DNA from 3 places in the Jeotgalicoccus sp. FSL K6-3177 genome. Region 3 is predicted to be linked to each of the others. Evidence: riboswitches for the same ligand, from Rfam matches in the RefSeq annotation. Region 3 holds a riboswitch; each other region holds the start of a gene.
The links. A riboswitch is a leader RNA that binds a small molecule or an ion and turns the genes downstream of it on or off. The one in region 3 is predicted to bind thiamine pyrophosphate.
Positions count from the first base shown of each region.

Region 1 (2,266 bases), 2.1 Mb from region 3:
TAATATTTGCCATTCTTCTTTTAATCTGGTGATTTGATTGGGTGATGCATCCATAAATGCAGAAATTGCCGAGATACCACTGAAACCTGCCGGTAACTGATTGATAGTTGTTGAATTGATACCTCCAAGTGCAACGACAGGAATATCATAAGACAGTGCATCACGTACTTCTTGATGTGTACGCGGCGGCAAAGATTTCTTTGAACTCGATTCAAATATATGGCCGTATAATACAAAGTCGAGATGATTGTCCTGTGCTTTCTTGACAGATTCAGGTGAATGAGCAGACATGCTGACTGAAATATCCGGATGTTCTTTTTTATACGTTAATGCAGTTGGATCGTTTTCTCTAAAGTGGATAGCAGTTAAACGAAAAGATTCCAGCAATTTAGTCGAAGTATGAATGATGATTTTTTCTTTGGGAAAACCTGAATGAATAAGCTGACAAAGGAACGATGATAACTCGTTGTCGGACATGGGTGTACGAAGTAAAAGATAATCGATACAGGATGAAATCGTATTGAAATGAATAATATCCTTGGAAATTAATATCTTAAAATGTGTAATTGCAATAAGCATTATGTCACCCCTTAACATAAAAAAAAAGCGCTGTTTTTCTATATAGAAAAACAGCGCAAGTATGCATCAAAACATATTACTTTCGCCACTTTCCTACGCCAGTATGAACTGTATCAGGTTCCCGGAATCCCAAAGTCTACACTTTAATCTCAGCCTTTTTTAAAGACACTTCCAGTGGTCTTAACTATTTAATTTTTCCAATCAATAACCTCAAGTTACTCTAAAAAGTTAAATATTGCAAATAAAATTAGATTTTAATTATGCTGATAACTACCTTTTAACATTCACTCAATCATATAAAAACTAGAAAGCAGTACAGTTACAGAATTGAATTTGAATTGCGTTTGTTCCAATTTAAATAATTTGTGGTTTACTTGACGTATCTTTGTAAAGTACTACAATGATGTTAAATAGAATAGATTCGCACTAGGGGTGTTTATATAAACTGAGATGAGGGAAACCTCAGACCCTTTGAACCTGATCCAGTTAAAACTGGCGTAGGAAAGTGTTACATCGATACAGTTGTATATCTATGTCTTTGCGGGCATATAATTTACTCTCGATACGTAACTTTCCTATGAAGGTTGCGTATTTTTTTATTTTAAAAAATTATAGGAGTGATTTATTTGACAAGAACAGTTTTAGTAACGGGAAGCGGAAGAGGACTTGGCAGCTATATCGTAAAAGCACTGAGTGAAAAAGGCTTTAATGTCATAATTAACTACAACAAAAGTAAGGAAGAAGCAGAGAAGTTACAAAAAGAAATTGGCGCACAAGCGATTGCGATTCAAGCGGACATTACAGACCGTGAAGCAGTTGAACAATTAGTAAAAAAAGGAACTGAACATTTCGGCCAGATTGATGTTGTTGTAAACAATGCACTCGTTAATTTTAAATTTGATCCAACCGCTCAAAAAGCATTTAAAGATTTAACTTACAAGGATTATGAACAACAGTTAGACGGGACACTAAAAGCTGCATTTAACGTATCACAAAGTGTAATGCCACAGTTTTTAGAACGTAAAGACGGTGCAATAATTAGTATTGGAACGAATCTATATCAAAATCCTGTAGTACCATATCACGAGTACACCACTGCAAAAGCTGCTTTAATTGGGTTCACCAGAAACGTTGCAGCAGAACTTGGACAGTATGGTATCCGAGCAAATGTTGTTTCTGGCGGTTTGCTGAAAACAACAGACGCAAGTGCAGTCACAACACCAGAAGTATTCGATTTAATCGCACAGTCCACACCATTGAGAAAAGTAACAACACCACAAGACGTTGCTAATATGGTTGTTTATCTTTGTTCTGAGGCAGCAGATGGTATTACAGGACAAAACATCACGGTAGACGGCGGACTTACTATGAACTAGGCGGTATATATTATGAATAATTCTAAACAGTTAAATATAGGAATTTTAATGTATGGTGTGGGTCATCATCAGGCAGCATGGTTAGAAGATGATTCGAGTGTCAATGAATTCACGACAATTGAATATTATGAAAATCTGGCAAAAATTGCAGAACGCGGGAAATTTGATGCCGTATTTTTCGCAGATTCACAAGCCTTCCCCGCAGATAGTCCAACAGAATTGCCAACGAGTTATTTTGACCCAATTGTTGCATTAACTGCTATGAGTAAAGTCACAGATAACGTTGGACTTGTTTCAACTATTTCAGGTAC
Region 1 is NZ_JBBOSK010000001.1:35,690-37,955, reverse strand. It holds gene MHH58_RS00165 (thiamine phosphate synthase) at 1-579, opposite strand, end outside; TPP riboswitch at 653-762, opposite strand; TPP riboswitch at 998-1,100, shown strand; gene MHH58_RS00160 (3-oxoacyl-ACP reductase) at 1,206-1,955, shown strand; gene MHH58_RS00155 (NtaA/DmoA family FMN-dependent monooxygenase) at 1,968-2,266, shown strand, end outside.
Region 1: another riboswitch for thiamine pyrophosphate. It lies ahead of MHH58_RS00160 (3-oxoacyl-ACP reductase); the one in region 3 lies ahead of tenA (thiaminase II).

Region 2 (2,266 bases), 1.1 Mb from region 3:
TCCCGTACTAACATTCGTTCACAGACGGCCTTCGTGCTGCAGGACCCGTACCTGTTTGAAGCCACCATCCGTGAAAATATACGCTACGGCCGGATGAATGCGACAGACGATGAAGTGATTGAAGCGGCGAAAGTCGCCAATGCCCATGACTTTATTATGACGCTCGAGCAGGGTTACGACACGGTGCTCGATTTAGATGAGGGCTTTATCTCGCAGGGCCAAAAGCAGCTGATCTCCATCGCGCGGGCGCTCATTACAGACCCTGCCATCCTGCTGCTCGATGAAGCAACGTCCAGCATCGACACGATTACAGAACTGAAAATCCAGGAATCGCTGGAGCGGCTGATGAAAGGGCGGACGAGCATTATTATCGCCCACCGTCTCAACACGATAAAAGCCGTCGACCGGATCTTCGTTTTAGAGCAGGGCGAACTGCTTGAAGCGGGAACGGAAGAAGAGCTGCTTGCTTTGGAAGGCAAGTACTATGACATGGTGAATCAGTAAACAGGCGAGCTGTGCGGCTCATCTATGTTTACAAACACTTTTTGTTCAGTTATGATGGAAGCAATTAAATACCGCACACCACTGGAGGTGCCCTTACGGGCTGAGAAACACTCTTACTACCTGATCTGGATTATGCCAGCGTAGGGAAGTGGCATAGATTCGTTATGCACACTCCAGGGCCGGAGTGTGCATTTTTGTACTTTGACAAACGAATCAGGAGATTTACATTTAATAAATGAAGGCTTTCATATATAATGAATGGTATATATCAACTAAAAGGTGGAACTTCGAATGTATACTAAGGATGAAATAATAGAAGAAGCAAAAAAGCTCGGTAAAATGATGGCGGAAACAGAACAGGTTGAATTCTTCCAGAAAGCGGAAGCTAAGATTCATGAAAATCAGGAAATCCGCGAAAAGATGGCCAGTCTGAAAAGCCTGCAGCAGCAAGCTGTAAACTTCCAAAACTACGGCAAAGAACGCGCCTACAAAATGACGGAAGAAAAACTGGCTAAAATCGAAGAAGAATTAGACGAAATGCCGCTCGTTGACCAGTTCAAAGAATCACAGGCAGGCGTTAATGAACTGCTGCAGATGGTCTCGCATGCAATCAGCTCAACAGTCACAAGCGAAATTATCGAACAAACAGGCGGCGACCTCATGCAGGGCGAAACCGGCGCTGCAGTCCGCAACAGACCAAACCGCGACCCGAACCAGTTTAAATAAGCATCATCTACATATTGAATGGCGTTGAAATCTCTGAATAATAGAGTGTTTCAGCGCCATTTTTGTATGTTGGGGTATTGAGTCTTGCGTATACATGAGCGCCCGTCACGCCAACGCACCGCGTCTTTCGTATACATGAGCGTCCGTCACGCCAACGCATCGCGCCTTTCGTATACATGAGCGCCCGTCATGTCAACGCATCGCGCCTTTCGTATACATGAGCGCCCGTCACGCCAACGCACCGCGCCTTTCGTATACATGAGCGTCCGTCATGTCAACGCATCGCGTCTTTCGTATACATGAGCTTCCGTCACGCCAACGCATCGCGTCTTTCGTATACATGAGCTTCCGTCACGCCAACGCATCGTGTCTTTCGTATACATGAGCTTCCGTCACGCCAACGCATCGTGTCTTTCGTATACATGAGCTTCCGTCACGCCAACGCATCAAGCCACACATTCCATCACCAATAATTCAAATAGGAGGCACCACCATCAACAAATTAACTAAAAACATGACATTCACCGCAGCTTTTGTCGCTTTAAACGTTATTTTAAGTACGCTAGTCACTATTCCAATCGGCATTATCCGCGCGGCGCCCATGCAGCACCTGATCAACGTACTCGGTGCGGTACTCACCGGCCCCTGGGTTATCGTCCAGGCTTTTATCTCGTCGACGATCAGAATTCTATTCGGCACGGGCACCGTCTTCGCTTATCCCGGCAGCATGATCGGCGCGCTCTTAGCCTGGCTGCTCTACAAATACTCTAAAAAGCTGTCGCTTGCGGCCCTCGGCGAAATCATCGGCACCGGCGTCATCGGTGCGCTCAGCCTTTACCCGCTGATTATCATCCTTGAACTCGATGCACAAATTTTCACAGTGGTCGCAGCAGCTTTCTTAGTATCGAGTCTAATCGGCGCCATTACGTCCTACATCATCTTAAAACAATTGGAAAAACACGGGGTCTTACTGCGGATATAAGCGTTCGTGCATGTTATAATAATACGACAAGATTAATTTAGGAAGTGTTAAGAT
Region 2 is NZ_JBBOSK010000001.1:988,660-990,925, forward strand. It holds gene MHH58_RS04955 (ABC transporter ATP-binding protein) at 1-504, shown strand, start outside; TPP riboswitch at 578-668, shown strand; gene MHH58_RS04960 (RicAFT regulatory complex protein RicA family protein) at 796-1,230, shown strand; gene thiW (energy coupling factor transporter S component ThiW) at 1,745-2,212, shown strand; gene mutS (DNA mismatch repair protein MutS) at 2,265-2,266, shown strand, end outside.
Region 2: another riboswitch for thiamine pyrophosphate. It lies ahead of MHH58_RS04960 (RicAFT regulatory complex protein RicA family protein); the one in region 3 lies ahead of tenA (thiaminase II).

Region 3 (2,266 bases):
GATTCTCTTAAAAAGATTGAACAGCTGAAACACGATATTATTACGCTGAAGGCTGCCGTTCATCATAAAAATACAACAGGAGTGCTTACGATTGATGATGTGGAATACACCGCATCAGAAGTGCTGGAATCACTGAAACTGGAAAGGGATATCGTCAATAATCTGCAGAACAATACGTCTTTCGGCTACCATCGTGAACGTATTAAAACTGTCGCCGGTGTCGGTATTGTTGAAGAGGGTATTATTAATGAAAAAGAAGTAATCGAATATATTGAGGCGCTTGAAGTAAAGGTAAACCGTAAATCCATGCTGATTGATAAGTTCAACAGTACGGAAACAATTGAAGCGGAACTTAAAACGATATAAAAGTTTTCGGCAGAAATCAGGCCCCTTTCTTATATGATAATTTGATGGATTACAATTTACGGTTTATTTATCTGATTACGTTTTAAGAATCCGGATGCTGGACACGAAACACAATCGTGCTGATGACCTGATTTCGACGGGGATTTCCCAAAAACTTCCGGGCGGAAAGTTTTGCCTTTAGGACCGTCTGTACATAAAAAAAGACATGCAGAAATTTCTGCATGTCTTTTTCTTTCTTTTACGCCGCAGCCCTGCATGCTTCCGCACATTCAAAGCAGGCTTTGGCGCATTCCTGACAGTGATCGTGGTCATGCTTTTGACATTCCTTGCCGCATGCTTCACAAATAGTGGCACATACGCCGGCGAGTTCTTTAACGAAAGGTGAGTTTCTTGTGACGGCCTGTTCTAAAAATGAGCACATATCCGCACATTCACGGTCTGTTCTAATGCAGTCCGCCATCATTTTTACATCTTCTTCTTTTAAGCATGCGTCGAAACAGTGATTGCACGCTTCCATGCATTCGTGCAGAGTTTTAAGCAGCTGCTGATTCTGTTCGTGAGCCATATATAATTCCTCCTTAAAAGATTCATACAATCTATTAATTCCCTGAGCAATATTTTTTAAACTGTAGTACAGTGGAATTGTAAAGAAAATATAAACGGCTGGGGGCGCACTTATGTGCTGAGAGATAATATCGACCCTTTGAACCTGTAGGTTAGGACCTGCGCAGGGAAGTCTGTGTCGATATATACGCGGATGTCTGTATATTTTTTGGCCCGGGCCTCTCATAAGGTTCGGGTTTTTATCGTCTTTGGCCGAAATACAAAGGAGATATGGCAATGAAGTTTACAGACAGGTTATGGGACAGCGTGGAGAGTATTTGGAACGGATATCTTGAGCATCCGTTTGTGACCGGTTTAGGGGACGGGACGCTCGAGCACGGGAAATTTCAGCACTGGCTGAAGCAGGACTATGTGTATCTGGTTGAGTATTCCCGGCTGATGGCAATCGGGGCGGAGAAGTCGCCGGACCTAAAAACGATGAATATGTTTTCTGAAATGCTGCACGGCACGCTCTTCGGAGAAATGGAGCTGCACAGAAATTACGCGGCAGAGTTTGGTATTTCAGAAGAGGAGCTTCTTCTGACCGAAGCTTCCGCAGTGAACACTGCTTACACGAGCTATATGCTGAACCACGCTCAGCGGGGTGATGCAGCGGCTGTTGCTGCATGCCTCCTCGCCTGCGCCTGGAGTTACAATTACATCGGAAGATCTCTGTCGGATAAATACCCGGAGCAGGAAAACAATCCGTACAAACAGTGGGTTGAAACATATTCTAGTGAAGATTTCACCAGTTTGAACGGCACGGCGATGACTCTCCTTAATAAGCTCGCTGAAGGAAAACCTGAACGTGAACTGGTCCTGCTGGAAGAAATCGTCGTGAAGACCAGTCTCTATGAGTATATGTTTTGGGATATGTGCGAAAGCCGGGAAGAATGGCCGATTAAAGTGAGTTTATAAACGGTTATAATTATTAATAAGTTTTCAAAATTGTTAAAGGTCGGTAAATAATGTATAAGTCAGTTTTTCTTTGAGGTATTGTAGAATTAACACCATGAATCAGTCTGAATACTATCTTACTTTTAAGGAGCTGGAAATCCATAATGAAGAAACTTTTAACAATCGGATCGTTAGTCGGAGTGCTTGCATTAGCAGCGTGCGGCGGAGACACTGAAGAAGGAACAGAGACAGAAGAAACCGGCACTGAAGGAACAGAAACAGAAAGTACAGAGACTGAAACAGATACAGAAACAGAAGATACCGAATCAGAAGACGATGGAGCTTAAAAAATGCTTGAAATGCCGCCGGTTAAAGCCGGCGGCACTTTTTTATCGTGTAC
Region 3 is NZ_JBBOSK010000001.1:2,130,817-2,133,082, reverse strand. It holds gene MHH58_RS10890 (hypothetical protein) at 1-366, shown strand, start outside; gene MHH58_RS10885 (four-helix bundle copper-binding protein) at 605-931, opposite strand; TPP riboswitch at 1,022-1,117, shown strand; gene tenA (thiaminase II) at 1,207-1,887, shown strand; gene MHH58_RS10875 (hypothetical protein) at 2,031-2,213, shown strand.